Regions from separate parts of the Streptomyces sp. NPDC093097 genome, predicted to be linked through region 1. Evidence: riboswitches for the same ligand, from Rfam matches in the RefSeq annotation. Region 1 holds a riboswitch; the other holds the start of a gene.
The links. A riboswitch is a leader RNA that binds a small molecule or an ion and turns the genes downstream of it on or off. The one in region 1 is predicted to bind magnesium.
Positions count from the first base shown of each region.

Region 2: linked by a shared signal. The riboswitch ahead of mgtE (magnesium transporter) and the one ahead of ACIQE0_RS10545 (hypothetical protein) in region 1 are both predicted to bind magnesium.

Region 1 is NZ_JBIVOW010000005.1:102,335-109,592, forward strand. Features, by position in the region: partial or broken gene ACIQE0_RS10535 (transposase) at 1-429, opposite strand, end outside; gene ACIQE0_RS10540 (MgtC/SapB family protein) at 718-1,434, shown strand; gene ACIQE0_RS10545 (hypothetical protein) at 1,468-1,767, opposite strand; M-box (ykoK) riboswitch at 2,020-2,198, opposite strand; gene ACIQE0_RS10550 (HAD-IC family P-type ATPase) at 2,884-7,258, shown strand, end outside.
Region 2 is NZ_JBIVOW010000001.1:316,509-323,766, forward strand. Features, by position in the region: gene ACIQE0_RS01275 (cytochrome P450) at 1-246, shown strand, start outside; gene ACIQE0_RS01280 (D-alanyl-D-alanine carboxypeptidase family protein) at 456-1,415, shown strand; gene mgtE (magnesium transporter) at 1,480-2,856, opposite strand; M-box (ykoK) riboswitch at 3,190-3,358, opposite strand; gene ACIQE0_RS01290 (alanine/glycine:cation symporter family protein) at 3,738-5,303, shown strand; gene ACIQE0_RS01295 (DUF427 domain-containing protein) at 5,470-5,799, opposite strand; gene ACIQE0_RS01300 (thioesterase family protein) at 6,051-6,533, opposite strand; gene ACIQE0_RS01305 (3-hydroxyacyl-CoA dehydrogenase NAD-binding domain-containing protein) at 6,533-7,258, opposite strand, start outside.

The DNA.
Region 1 (7,258 bases):
CCCACAGCCTTGATCCGCCGCACTTGCCGGCCAAGCTTGCGTACCCCGTGCTCCAGCAGATCAGCGTCTGTGGGGTGGTCGATATCGGCTTCGATCACCATGATGTCGATGCACGGCTTGCGGCATCGCAGCAGCTTGTCAGCAGCGTGGCGTTGAGCTGCTCGACGGTGTGCATCCGGCTGCGGCATCAGCTTGATCAAGGTGGTCGGGTGCGACCTAGGACGTCAGTGGGATCCGGCAGAACCGCCTCCAGCTCAAGGAGTCCGTCACCTCACGGCACAGCGTCTCGCATCCGAGCTGATAGCGGTGCTTGAGATATAGCAGCCGCACCGGCGTCTCGACCGGGATAGACGGCCGCCCCAGCCTTTCGGCGAGTACTACGCGCTGTGGGGCGACGAACCGCTCGTCGTCCAGATACGCGTCGATAGGCCGGCTATCAGGTGGAGCTGGGATCGTGGGAAGACCCTGGCCTTTGCGTCGTTCCATCGAGCCATGTCGCCGTTCATGGCGAACGGGCTGTGGAGGCGAGCCCGAGGTATGTCCAACGGTTCAGTATCTGGCGGTGAGTCGCCGATATAGGAGCTAGTACGGGAAAGGTGTCAAGGGTGAGGGGAGCGGATCATGGCCGTCATCGATGAGTGGCCGTTGGTGGACAACGTCATCGCCGGGCTCGGCTTCGGTGCCGTCATTGGCCTGGAGCGGCAGTAGCGGGCCAGGATGGCCGGGCTGCGGACGAATGCGCTGGTGGCCGCCGGGTCGGCGCTCTTCGTCCTGTTGTCCAACTACGGCTTCACCCAGGCCACCAGTACCGTCGGCTACGACGGTTCTCGGGTCGCGTCCCAGATCGTCTCCGGTATCGGCTTCCTCGGAGCCGGTGTCATCATCCGGGACGGGTTGAGCGTGCGCGGACTCAACACCGCGGCCACGCTGTGGTGTTCGGCAGCGGTGGGTCCCCTGGCCGGTACGGGTCTGTACGTCCTGGCGGGCCTCGGGACGGTCACCGTGTTGGGCGCCAACCTGCTGCTGCGGCCGCTGGGCCGGCGTTTGGACCGGGAGCCGCGCGGCGGCGCGGAGATCACCACCGACTACTACTTCGAGGCGGTGTGCAGAGAGCAGGAGGAGGCGCACATCAGGGCCCTGATCGTCCAGGCCCTCGCCGGGCCAGGCTTCCAGCTGCACTCGGTGTTCAGCCGCGACGCGCAGGCGGGGAAGGTCACGGTCGCCGCGGAGCTCACCACGGAGCGTCGTGATGACTCCCTTCTGGAAGCTGCCGTCAGCCGGCTGTCGTTGGAGCCTGCGGTCTCCGCGGTGAGCTGGACCGCGATCGGCCACTCGGACGAGAGCGAGGGCGACTTCCCTGCCGACGAGGCGCCCCACCGCCGGTTCCGACGCTTCTTCACCGGCTGGGGACGCGGGGGAGCACCACGGCGGTAGTCGCGTATCGGTGAACGCGTTCGTTGCACGGGCTCACGCGAGCTTTGGGACGTGTCCGACCTGCATGGGGAACGGGGTTTCGTCGGGGCCGTGTTCTGAGATTCGTGCATCGCTCTCGAGTGTCTGCTGCACGATGTGGACGGCCAGCGGGAGTATCAGGCGGGCGAGCAGGCCCGCGCCGGCGGCGTCGGCCGCGCCGGCGAGGAGGGGCCCTGCGTAGGTCAACACCCGCTGCAGGGTGGGGCGGAGCGAGTCGGAGCTGAGGTCGGGTAGGGCGAAGGTGAGGGTGAGGCAGGCGTTGGCAGCGTTCGGCCACGTCAGTTGGATGCGCACGGCGGTCTCCAAGCAGGACGTACCCGGTCGCGGACGGGCGCACGGACCACCGCACGGCGTGCCTGGGAACCCTGCAGGCAGGGTGGCAATGGGGTGGGCGTCGGTGGCGGTGTCAGCGACGGGTGGGTGCTGATGGGTGAGTTGGGCTGGAAGCGGGTTCCGGACTATGCCAGGGACTCAAGCCCCTCACCTCCTCGCGGCCTGGGCACTCGTGGGTGCCTGGTATGGGCCGAGGAGCCTCCGCGACGCGGGAAGGCACCTCTCTCGTCGCGGTTTCAGCACTGCGCGGCGTAATCCTGGCCGAGGTTGGCCGGGTAGCCACTTGGGCGCACCCCTTAATCCGGGGTGAGCTGTCCTGCCCCGGGGCGTCTCTCGACGTTTGGGGTCAGTGGCCTGTGTCCGCGCAGACGCCTCGCCCAACGAGGTGCTGTACGCATCGAGAATCACGAAGGCGCAGGGGTGCTGTCAAGACGCGTTTGGGGAAACTCGGAGCGGCGCAGGTTAACGCCAGTGGGCCGGTTTGAATGGAAACCGTGTCCTTACCTGGAACAGGAGATGTCATGAGTGAGAGCGCCCATATACCGCCTTCGTCCTCGTCGCTGCCGGCCGGAGGGTCCGGCCCGTTGGGAGCGGTGTGGGCGGTGTTGGACCGCGTGCCCGGTGCCCGCCTGGTGAGGGGTGCCGTGAACGGGACGTTGGACGTGGTCGGTTCGGTGTCTCCTCGGGCACGGCGGACCGCGGTGTATGCCGGTGCGGGCCTCCTGGGTGTGGCGGGGCTCGTCGAGTGGCCGGTTGCGGTGGCAGGTGCCGCGGCGGTGTGGCTGACGCAGCAGCGTCCCAAGAACGGTGGGGCGCACGCCGCGCCGACCGGTGAGCGGCAGGGTTCGTCTGTGGTTGCCGCCGCTTCCCCGAAGCGGGCGAAGGGCGCGTCAAAGAGCCCGTCATCCCAGGGGCGGCGGCGCGATGGTGCGGTGCCGATCGACGTCGAAGAGCCCTTGGGCCAGACGGCCGGCTGACGGCCGGACAGTAGTCGTCGGTTGCCCGGCCGTCCCGGGCGCAGTGTCCCTTCTCCGCACCTGGTCATGACGGGTGTGGACGTCTCATGAGAGTAGGACAGTGGTTCTGCGTTTGTTAACCGGCTTACCCGTGGCCGGTCTTGGGCCCGTACTCGCCCTTCCGGGACGGGCCGTGGCTCGTCTGGCTGAACCGGTCGACGTGCTGAGGCGCGGGACGGCCGAGCTGGCGTCGGCCGGTGTGCGCACTGCGGCGGACGGAGCGGCCGAGGCATCGGCGACGGCTGTGCGCGTGGCGCGGGTGGCCCGTAGCGCGCTTGTTCCCAGCGATGGTCGCTGGCGCGCCGGCAGCCGGCTCCAACTGCCGTTGCAGCCGCGCCCCGAAGCCACCGCCGCGCTGACGCTGGAGGAGGCCGCGCAGAAGGTAGCGGCCGCCTTGCTGGAGCAGCCTGACGTGCTTCTCGCCTACTGGGACAGCGGTCTGTCCCGGTTGGTGGTGCGGGTGACGGAGGAGGGTGTGGTCGGCGCGGTGGAGCGCCGGGCGAAGGAGTTGGCCACCCGGTACGGGCTGGAGGACTCCGGTGGCAGCGACGAGCTCTGCCTGGTGCATCCGGGAGGCGTCGGTGAGGTGCGGGCCGCGGCTGTCATCCTGGCCTGTGACGCGGCGGGAATCGCCACGGCGCTGACGGCGCAGGTGATGCGGTTGCAGAAGTCGCCGCGGCTGGTCACCGCGGCGGTGACGTTGCTGCGGGAGGACTCCCGGGTGCGGGGGCTGCTGCGCCGCCGGCTCGGCGCGACCGGCACGGACCTGGTCTTGGCCGCGGTCAACGCCACCTCACACGGCCTGGGTCAGTCGCCGACCGCGCTCGTGCTGGACGGTGCCGTGCGAACAGGCCAGTTGGTGGAGGCGTTGGCCCGGGCTGCTGCGTTCGACGCCGCGCACGACAGCCTGTGCACTCCGGACCGGGCGAGCCTGTCCGGATCCGGGCTGCCCAGGCCAGGACTGCGACGGAATCCGGGCGAGGAGTACGCCGACACCGCGGTCACCGGCAGCCTGGTGGGGGCGGCCGCGACGCTGGTGTTCACCCGTAGCCTGGCCGGTGCCGCGGAAGCGGTCCTGGCCGGGTCGCCCAAGGCGGCACGCTACGGCCCGGCGGTCTTCACGGCCGCTCTGGGCAGCGCCCTGGCCCAGGGCGACGTGCTGGTCCGCAGCGTTGAACGGCTGTGCCAACTGGAGCTCGTGGACACAGTCGTTCTCCACCCCAGCGCGCTGCGCGGGCGGCGGCGGGTGGTCCTCGATGTCGACCCGGGCCCGTCTTCGTGGGACCACGACCGGCTCTGGCACGCCGCGACCGCGGCACTGCGCGGCGCCGAGTCAGCAGCGGACGACGTCAACTCTGCGGCACTGAGCCTGCGTTTGACGTCCGACCGCGAATCACCGGACGCCGCTTCGATGGTCGCGTCCGCGGGCGGGGAGGACGTCGGCACGGTGCTCGTCGGGTGGGAGCTCGACCCGCTCGCCGAGGCAGTGCTGGACGCCGCCCGCCGGGCCGGTCTGAACGTCGTGATGGTGGATGACCCCTCGCTCGGCGACTTCGCCGCGCTGGCGGACACCGTCGTCGCCCCCGAGCGGCCGCTGGCGGAGGTCGTGCGCGAGCTCCAGCAGGACGGCAGCGTGGTGGCAACCCTGACGCGGATCGGCCACGAGGACACCAAAAGCCATGAGGTGCTTGAGGGGCTGCTGGCCGGTGACCTCGCCGTGTCCGTCACCGACGAGCGCAGCGCCGTGGTCTGGGGTGCCGACGTCCTTGCGATGAACGGCCTTGAGGGGGTGTGGCGGTTGCTGGCAGCCGTGCCCGCCGCACGGGCCGTAAGCGCTCGCTCCAAGGTACTCGCCCAGTCGGGGGCAGCGTTGTCCGGTCTCTTGGTGGTCACGGGAGGCTCGCCCGCCCGCCGTCTGCTGCTCCCGGCCGGGGTCCGGCTCAGCCCCGTCAACGCCGCTGCCGGCGCCGCCCTGTACTCGGGGTGGAGAGCCGCCTACGGTGTGATCAGCCGCCAAGTGCCCCGCCCGGGACCCCGCGTGCCCTGGCACGCCCTGCAACCCGACGAGGCGCTCTCCCGCCTCGCCAACACCCCCCGGAGCACACCCACCGTGCTGGCCAGGCTGCGCACACGCACGGACGCCGCAACCCAACTGCCACTCTTCGCCCCGGCACGCATGACAATGTCCTTGGTCACGGCCGTGCGCGCGGAACTTGATGACCCGCTCACCCCCGTACTCGCGGTCGGCGCGGCGGCCTCGGCCGTTCTCGGCTCCAGCGTGGATGCGCTCCTGGTCACCGGGGCGTTGGGAATGAACGCCGTGGTGGGCGGGGTACAGCGGTTGCGTGCCGAACGGGCCCTGGCGGAACTCTCGGTGGGGCAGCGACAGACGGCCCGGCGCATCGTCGATGCCCGCACCGGGGCGACGGCGGTCGTCGACGCCGTCCAGCTCAGGCCGGGCGATGTGATCGAGCTGGTCACCGGCGACGTCGTGCCCGCCGACGCCCGACTGCTGGCAGCCGTCGACATGGAGGTGGACGAATCCGCCCTGACGGGCGAGTCGTTGCCGACCCGCAAGCAGGTGGCCGCCACACCCCGGGCAGCCGTGGCGGACCGCAGCTGCATGACCTACGAAGGCACCACCGTGGTCGCCGGCCACGGCCGGGCCGTCGTGGTGGGCACCGGCGACCAGACCCAGGCCGGCCGCGCCTCCTGTCTGGCCGCCCGCGCCCCGGCCGCCGCAGGCGTACAGGCACGACTGCAGGAACTCACCAAGAAGGTCCTCCCGCTCACCCTCGCCGGCGGGGTGGCCGTCACCGCACTGTCCCTGCTGCGCGGCCGACCGGTCCGTGAAGCCGTCGGCGGCGGCGTGGCGGTGGCCGTGGCAGCGGTCCCCGAGGGCCTCCCCCTCGTGGCAACAGTCGCGCAAATGGCCGCCGCCCGCAGACTCAGCCGACGCGGAATCCTGGTGCGCACCCCCCGCACCCTGGAAGCACTGGGCCGCATCGACACCATCTGCTTCGACAAGACCGGCACCCTCACCGAGAACCGCCTCCACGTCGTACACCTCGTCACCGCCGAAGGCACCACCCACGCCGCCGACGCTCCCGAAGCCACCGTGGTGCTGCGGGCCGCCGCCCGCACCTGCCCCCACCCCGACGAGTCCGGCGCGCACGCACACGCCACCGACGAAGCCGTGCTGACCGCGGTCCCGGACGACCCGGACTGGACCCAGACCGACGCCCGCCCCTTCGAAGCCAGCCGCGGCTACGCCGCCGCCGTCGGGCGCACCGCGGATGACGACGCGCACCTGCTGGTGGTCAAGGGTGCACCGGAGATCGCGCTTGCGCACTGCGCCCACGTGCCTGCCGACGCGGAAGAAAGCGCGCAGACCCTGGCGGGACGCGGACTGCGCGTGCTGGCGGTCGCCCAACGCCGGCTCGCTCCCGACGAGATGTCCACCGTGCTGGAAGAGCCCCTGGCGGAACTGGAGTTCCTGGGGTTCGTGGCGCTGGCCGACACTCCACGGGCCGCATCCGCGCCCCTGGTGGCCGGGTTGCGCCGGGCCGGACTCCGGCCGGTGATCCTCACCGGTGACCATCCGCAGACCGCCCGCGCCATCGCGGTGGCCCTGGGCTGGCCCCAGGACGTCACCGTCGTCACCGGCGCTCGACTCTCCGCCCTGGACCGGGCGGGCAGAGCCGAACTGCTGCGGGACTGCGGCGTGGTGGCCCGCGTCGCCCCGGAACAAAAGCTCCAGGTCATCGAGGCACTCCGGGAAGCAGGACGCGTCGTGGCCATGGTCGGCGACGGCGCCAACGACGCCGCGGCCATCCGCGCCGCCGACGTCGGCATCGGCATCGCCGCCCGCGGCTCGGCGGCAGCCCGCAACGCAGCCGACCTGGTCATCACCGGAGACGAACTCTCCGTCCTCGTCGACGCCGTAGCCGAGGGCCGGGCCCTGTGGCGCAGCGTGGCCGACGCCATCAGCATCCTGATCGGCGGTAACTTCGGAGAAGTCGGCTTCACCGTCCTCGGTACCCTGATCGACGGCACCTCCCCACTCTCCGCACGCCAGTTGCTCCTGGTCAACCTGCTCACCGACATGTTCCCGGCCATGGCCGTGGCCGTCACACCACAGGACGCGGAGCCAGATGAGGAAACGTTCCAGCCCGGCGTATCCCCCGTCGGCGTCACGGCACTTGGGGCTCCACTGACCCGCCAGATCCGCCAGCGCGGCGTGGTCACCGGGCTCGGCGCCACAACGGCATGGCTGATCGGCCGCCTCACCCCGGGCTCGGCACGGCGCACCAGCACCATGGCCCTGTGCGGAGTGGTCGGAGCCCAACTCACCCAAACCATCAGAGGTCGACAGACCAGCCCCCTGGTCCTGGCGACCACCATCGGCTCCGCCCTCGTCCTCGCCGGCATCGTCC
Region 2 (7,258 bases), on a different contig from region 1:
GACCCGGACCGCTTCCCCGACCCGGACCGGTTCGACCCGACCCGCGCCCGCTCCGGCCACCTCGCCCTGGGCCACGGCATCCACTACTGCATCGGCGGCCCGCTCGCCCGCATGGAGACGGAGATTGCGATCGACGCCCTCATCAGCCGTTTCCCGGGGCTGCGCCTCGACATCCCCCGGGACGAAGTACGACACCGCCGGACGATCCGGGTACGTGGCCTGATTTCGCTGCCCGTGGCCTGGTAATCCGAGAGCGCACACGTTTTTGATGCGTAACCGTTCAGTGATGCGGTAGAAAAGTGCTGTGACCCGCCCGGTGTGCATCCCCCGTCGCACCGGGCGGGTCCTTCTGTTGCGCTCCCTTACGACCCGTCACATCACCCGCATCACCACCTTCGTGGCTCATCTGGCGCATCCGCACTGCGCACCCCGCCCGCCCTCCTTAGCGTGACCCCATGGCATTTGACGCGCTCGTCCCCAAGAAGGCAGGTGTGCTGGCGCTGATCGCCGCCGCCGGAGTGTCCCTGGCGCCGGCACCAGCCGATGCCCGTCCCGCCGCGCCGACGGACCGTCAGATCGCGGCCGCCACCCGGCAGGCGCCCGGCGGTCTCAGCGCCCTGGCCTGGATGGTCACCGATGCGGACACCGGCACCGTGCTGGCCGCCAAGAACCCGCACCGCAGACTCGCCCCGGCCAGCACCCTCAAGACCCTCTTCGCCGTCACCGTGCTGCCCAAGTTCCCCGCCGACCGCGTACGCGAGGTCAGCGCCGGCGACCTCGCCGGCCTCGGCGCCGGCAGCAGCGTCGTCGGCGTCCACGAGGGCGGCCGCTACACCGTCGCCGATCTCTGGCGCGGCGTCTTCCTGCGCTCCGGCAACGACGCGGTGCACGTCCTCGCCGCCATGAACGGCGGCTGGTCGGCCACCGCCCGGGAGATGCAGCAGACCGCCAACCGGCTCGGCGCCCGCAACACCACGGTCAAGTCCCCGGACGGCTACGACACCCCCGGCCAGGTGTCGTCCGCCGCCGACCTGACGGCCTTCGCCCGCGCCGGCCTCGCCGACGAGCAGTTCGCCCGCTACTGCTCCACCCTCCGCGCCAGGTTCCCCGAGGGCGGCGCTGACAGCGTCCAGATCGAGAACACCAACCGGCTGCTGGTCGGCTCGCACGGCATGGCCCGCTACCCCGGGATGATCGGCGTCAAGAACGGCTACACCAGCAAGGCCGGCAACACCCTCATCGCCGCCGCCCGCCGCAACGGCCACACCCTCATCGCCACTGTGCTCAACCCTCAATCGGGCGAGACCAACGGCGTCTACAAGGAGGCCGGCTCGCTGTTGGACTGGGGCTTCGACCATGTCAACCACCCCAGCCCGGTCGCCGACGACACCGGCCCCGCTGAAGACACGCCCTAGCAGGCACCGGCCGGCCTCGCCGGCAAGCCGCCGGCACTTCGCGGTGCGTGTCCTACGGCTCTGCTCAGGCCAGAAGATTGCCGAGGAACAGGTAGGCGAAGCCGAAGTAGACGAACACGCCGATCAGGTCCATCACCGAGGTGATCAACGGTGCGCTGAGCGTGGCGGGGTCGGTGCCGATGCGGCGCGCGACAAAGGGGAGGAGGCCACCGATGACGCCGCCCAGGACGGTGCACACCAGCATGCTCAGGCCGACGGTGGCGAGGACGCCTGCGTCAAGTCCTCCCTTGGCGAAGTAGGCGAGGGCCACCTCCAGTATGGCGATCACCGCTCCGAGCCCCGCAGCCACACCGAGCTCTCGCCTCGTCACGAACCAGATGTCCCGCCACCCCGGGCGCAGTTGGCCCAGCGCCATGGAGCGGAGGACGAGAGTGGCGGCCTGGCTCCCGGTGTTGCCGCCCATGTCGACGATGGGGGCGATGAAGGCCGCCAGGACGATGACCTCTTGGAGCATGTCCTCCTGAGCTGCGACGAAGGTGCTGGTGACCAGGCCGAACACGGTGAGGATGCCGAGCCAGAACACCCGGACACCGAAGATCCGGCGCAGCGGTGACGCGCGCAGGTCGAGGTCGGGCCCGCCCAGGGCGGAGGTGCCGCCGTAGCGGGCGAGTTGGGTGGCGTCCTGCTCGTGGTCGATGTCCATGGCGTCGTCCACGGTGACGATGCCGATCATGCGGTTGTCCTCGTTGAGCACGGGGACGGCCAGCAGGTCGTACCGGCGGATGCACTCGGCGGCCTTCTCGTCAGGGTCGTCGGCGTGCACGGTGACGGGGTCGGGGCGCATCAGCTGGTCGACCGAGGCGTTGTCGGCAGCCAGGACGAGGTCACGCAGGGAGACGGTGCCGCGCAGATGGCCCGTGCCATCGAGGACGTAGACCACGTAGATGGTCTCCTTGTCCGGTGCCGTGGCGCGGACCGCGCGCAGGGCGTTGGCCACGGTCGTGCCCGCGGGGACGGTGGCGTACTGGGAGGTGACGGCCGCGCCCGCGGTGCCTTCCGGATAGCGCGCGAGGTGCAGCATGTCGTCGCGTTCGGCCTGGGCCAGGGACGGCAGCAGCCGGCGCTGTCCGTCCGGGCTGAGCCGGTTGTACAGGTCGGCCCGCTCGTCGGAGGGCAGCGCGGACACCAGCGGCACCACCGCGGCAGGCGGCATCTCGGCCAGGACGGCGTCCTGCTGCACGTCCGGAAGTTCAACGAACAGGCGGGCCTGGGCCTTGGCCGGAACCGGTGCCAGGAGGGCGGCCACCTGCTTCGGTGGGCTGTCGCGCAGGGCGTCGGCGACGTCGGCCGGCGGCGCGCTGCGCATCAGCCTTGCGAACGCGTCGGCATCGGGCCGGTCGAGTAGGGCACGGGCGTGGAAGACTATGTCCTCGCGGTTCATGAAAAGACCTTTTTCGAAATCATCCGCAGGGGCACCGAGCGAAATGGCGACATGCTCGGCCTACGTGTGGAGACGACTGCCATGTAGCGGGCAGCGCGGAAACCGGGAAGTGCCCGGTCAGAATTCTCGGCAGCCTCGACGGACTGCCGAGAACGGGTACCGGCGAGCGGTGATCAGCAGCTGGCCACAGGTGACGGCGTACTGGCGTAAGGCGAATCACCGCTCTGGGAACTGGCGGAGCCTTTTCGCATGTCGTCACCTCCTGCTGCTCAAGGCGCACGGGGGCGCCGCGGAAACACACGCGGAGGCGGATAGGGGCCCTCGTATGGAGCCCTGGCACCTCTCTCGACAGAGCTTTGGCACTGCACGGCGTGCCCGCTTTGCGGGAGCCACTTGGGCTCAACCCTTAGACCGGGAAGAGCTGTCCTGAACCGGGGCGTCTTTCGACGTTTGGGGTCAGTGGCCTATGTCCGTGCAGACGCCTCACCTAGCGAGGTGCATGCGTAAGGGACGCTACAAAGCGCGCAAGGAATCAGTCAAGTCCTCACCAAGATTAATGTGATCGAGGTGCGGAAATTCCGGTGGTCACAGGCGTGGCGTCACCGCCATCGGGGCTGGTGAGGCCGGGTGCCGGGGTGCCCGGGTAGCCGGGTCCGGCCCCTGGAATCAAATACAGCTCACCCTCGCGTGGCCCCGTCGGCGGTTTCGTCACTCGATTCCGTCGGCGGACGGGCGGACGTGACCCGAAGGCTTGGTCTTAAGTCCCCGAATAGACAGGACGAAAGTCCCTACTGACCTCCCGGGACAGAACTGAGACTTATCCAAACCTTTACCTCACCCGCGTGGATCCTTAAGTCCGCTCTCGCAGGAGGCCCTTCCCCATGCAGCATGAAACCGCGCCCAGTGTGCTGGCCTCCGGTGGGGGGCTGTCGGGCATAGAGGACGCCGTGAACCACGTCGTCCAGCCGGTCACTGATCTGGTCCACAAAGTCATCTTCTACGAGGTGGATATCGCCGGTGCCGGTATCCCTCTCATCGTGCTGTGGCTGCTGGTGGGAGGCGTGGTCTTCACCGCCTACCTCGGTGCGATCCAGTTCCGCGGCTTCAAGACCGCCTATGAGATCGTCAAACGGAGCGGCAAGGGCGCGGATGCCGACGCGCCCGGCGAAGTGACCCAGTTCCAGGCGCTGATGGCCGCGTGCGCCGGCACTGTCGGGCTCGGCAACATCGCCGGTGTCGCAGTGGCGGTGACCGTGGGCGGGCCCGGTGCCACCTTCTGGATGATCGTGTGCGGACTGCTCGGCATGGCGCTCAAGTTCGCTGAATGCACCCTGGGCGTGAAATACCGCGTCGTGCACGAGGACGGCAGTGTCTCCGGCGGACCCATGCACTACTTGCGCCGAGGTCTGGCCGACCGCGGGTATGCGGGCCTGGGCCGGGTGATGGCTGCCGTGTTCGCGCCGATCATCATCGTGTTCGGTCTGGCCGGCGGCAACATGTTCCAGGTGAACCAGACCCTCGCGCAGTTGCGCTCCGTGACCGGCGGCGAGGACGGTGTGCTCGGCAGCCCCGGTGCGGGGCTGGGTATCGGCCTGGCTATCGCCGCGGTCATCGGTCTGATTCTGCTGGGCGGCGCCAAACGGCTGGGAGCGGTGGTCGGCAAACTGGTCCCGGTCATGGCGATCGTGTACGTGGCGGGCTGCCTGGTGGTACTCGCCGCGAACGCGGGGGCCATGCCCGGTGCCGTCAGGCTCATCGTCACGGATGCCTTCAGCATGGAGGCGGGCGCCGGCGGCCTGATCGGCATCATGGTGGTGGGATTCACCCGCGCCGCCTTCTCCAACGAGGCCGGCCTGGGCTCGGCCCCGATCGTTCAGGCCGCCGCCAAGACCCGGCATCCCGCCTCCGGCGGCCTGGTCTCGATGCTCGGCCCGTTCATCGACACCGTCATCGTGTGCACGATGACCGCTCTGGCCATCATCGTCGCCAACCCCCCGATGTACGCCGAAGCGCGGAAATCAGGCAAGGCCGAGGGGGTGGAGCTGACCTCGGCGGCATTCGAGACGGTCATGCCCTGGTTCCCCTACGTGTTGACCGTCGCCGTGATCTTGTTCGCCCTGTCCACCACCGTCACCTGGTCCTACTACGGGCAAAAGTGCTGGGAGGGCATGTTCGGCCGCAGCCGGCGCAGCGACCTCACCTTCAAGGCCGTGACCATCGGTTGCGTGGTCCTCGGCTCGATCCTCACCCTGGGCGCGGTCCTGGACCTGGCAGACGGCCTGCTGTTCATTCTGGCCCTGATCAACATCCTTGCGCTGTACCTGATGGCTCCGGTTGTCAAGAAGGAGCTCAAGGACTACCTGCGACACCGCAAGCAGGTCGATGCCCGCGAATCCGCGTCCGCCGCCGAACAGCTCGACAAGGACGAGGAGTTGGGCCGGGTCTGACCAGGCAATCGGGGCGCTGAGGGAATTTCAACCTGATGTGCCCGGCCAGTGGGCGCTCAAAGTTGAGCATCCTCACCTCACGGAGGGCCAGGGGGAATCGTGGCGTCGGCCGCGGCATGGCATCCTCGTCGGTTGTGACTTCGACGAGGATGCCTGCCGGCCGCGACTACCCCAACTGCACCTCGTAGAAGCACAGATGGTCCTTGATCTCGGCGACCGCGGCATGCGGGTCGGGGTAGGCCCAGGCGATGTCCTCAGGGCCTTGTTCGAGGGACCAGTAGGAGGCGGTGCCCTTGAACGGGCAGACCGTGTGTGTCTGCGACGGGGTCAGCAGATCGGTGCGGACGTCCTCCGGCGGCAGGTAGTAACGCACCGGGTAGCCGGTCTCGAAGAGCAGCAGCGGCCGCCGGCTCTCGGCCAGCACCTGCCCGTCGACCACGACCCGGACGGTCTCGGTACCGGGCTTGACCTCAATGCGGTGACCTTGTGTGGACATCACCCTGATCTCCGTTCGTGAGTCGGTGGTTACTTCCTCAGGGTCGCATCCGGGACGGGTTCAGGGTGATCCCTGAGGTCGGCGCGCCCCGCGAACGGCACAGTGTCAGGCATGGCCGAAGCGGGGCGGAGAGGGGGAGCCGAATGGGGAGGCGAGCAGCGGCCCGGCGGGGCCTGACCGGGGCCGGGCCCGGGAATCGCAGGGAAATTCCCGGGCGGCGGCCGTCGGCCGGGCGGGGTGCGGACCGGGGGTCAGGCGCCGACCGGGCGGATGCCGCGGCCGGCCCAGTCCGGGGCCGGTGCGGCGAGCGCGGCGAGCCGGGCGTGGGTGGCGTCCGGGAACGGGACGGCACCCCCCTGGTTCTGGTCGACGTGAAGGGCGAAGAGCTCTTCGGTGGCCACCGGGTCGCCGGTGGGGTCACCGGAGGCATCGCAGCGGTACATCTCGTGGAGGATGCGCAGCTTCTTCGCGGCCGCGCCCAGCACCGTGGTGCGGACGGCCAGTCGGCTGCCGCGCGGGACCTCGTCGAGATAGCGGACGTGGGCCTCGACGGTGTAGAGGGAGCAGCCCGTGCGGGCCCGGTAGTCGGCGTCGAGGCCGGACGCGTCCATCAGGGCGTCGGTGGCGAAGCCGAAGACCAGGACGTAGTACGCCTCGCTGAGGTGGCCGTTGTAGTCGATCCAGTCGTCCTGGACGGCCTGCCGGAAGAGGGGGAGGGGTGCTGTGGGGTTCATCAGGCCGGGCTCCCGGGCGTGTTGGGGTGCTGCTCGCCCTCGTCGCCGGTGGGGGCGCTGGCGCTCTGGTCCGCCTGGTGGGGGAGGCGGCCGGTGGCGCGGAGCACGTTGATGACGCCCTGGTCGCGCTCGGTCACCAGGTCGGCGTAGGTGCGGTCACCGGCGGCGGTGGCGCAGCCGTCGACCATGGCGTCGCGGAGTTCCCGGTCCAGTTCGGGGGCCTCCAGGCGGGTCCACGGGGACTTCAGGGAGGGGCCGAAGTGGTCGAGCATATGGGCCATGCCGCCCTCGCCGCCGGCCAGCGCGAAGGTCAGGCAGGGGCCCATGAACGCCCACCGCAGGCCCGGGCCTTCGGTGATCGAGGCGTCGATGTCCTCGACGGTGGCCTCGCCGTTGGCGACCATGTGCAGCGCCTCGCGCCACAGCGCCTCCTGGAGGCGGTTGGCGATGAAGCCGGGGAGTTCGCGGTCCATGGTGATGACCGACTTGCCGGCGAGGTCGTAGAAACGGGACGCCCAGTCCACGGCCTCGGGGGCGGTGTCGGTGCCGCCGACGACCTCGACGAGCGGGATCAGGTACGGCGGGTTGAAGGGGTGGCCGACGACGAGGCGGGACGGGTCGGCCGCCGTGGTCTGCATATCGGTCATCGGGTAGCCCGAGGTGGAGGAGGCGATGACCACGCCGGCGGGCGTCGCGGCGTCCAGCTCGGCGAGGAGCGAACGCTT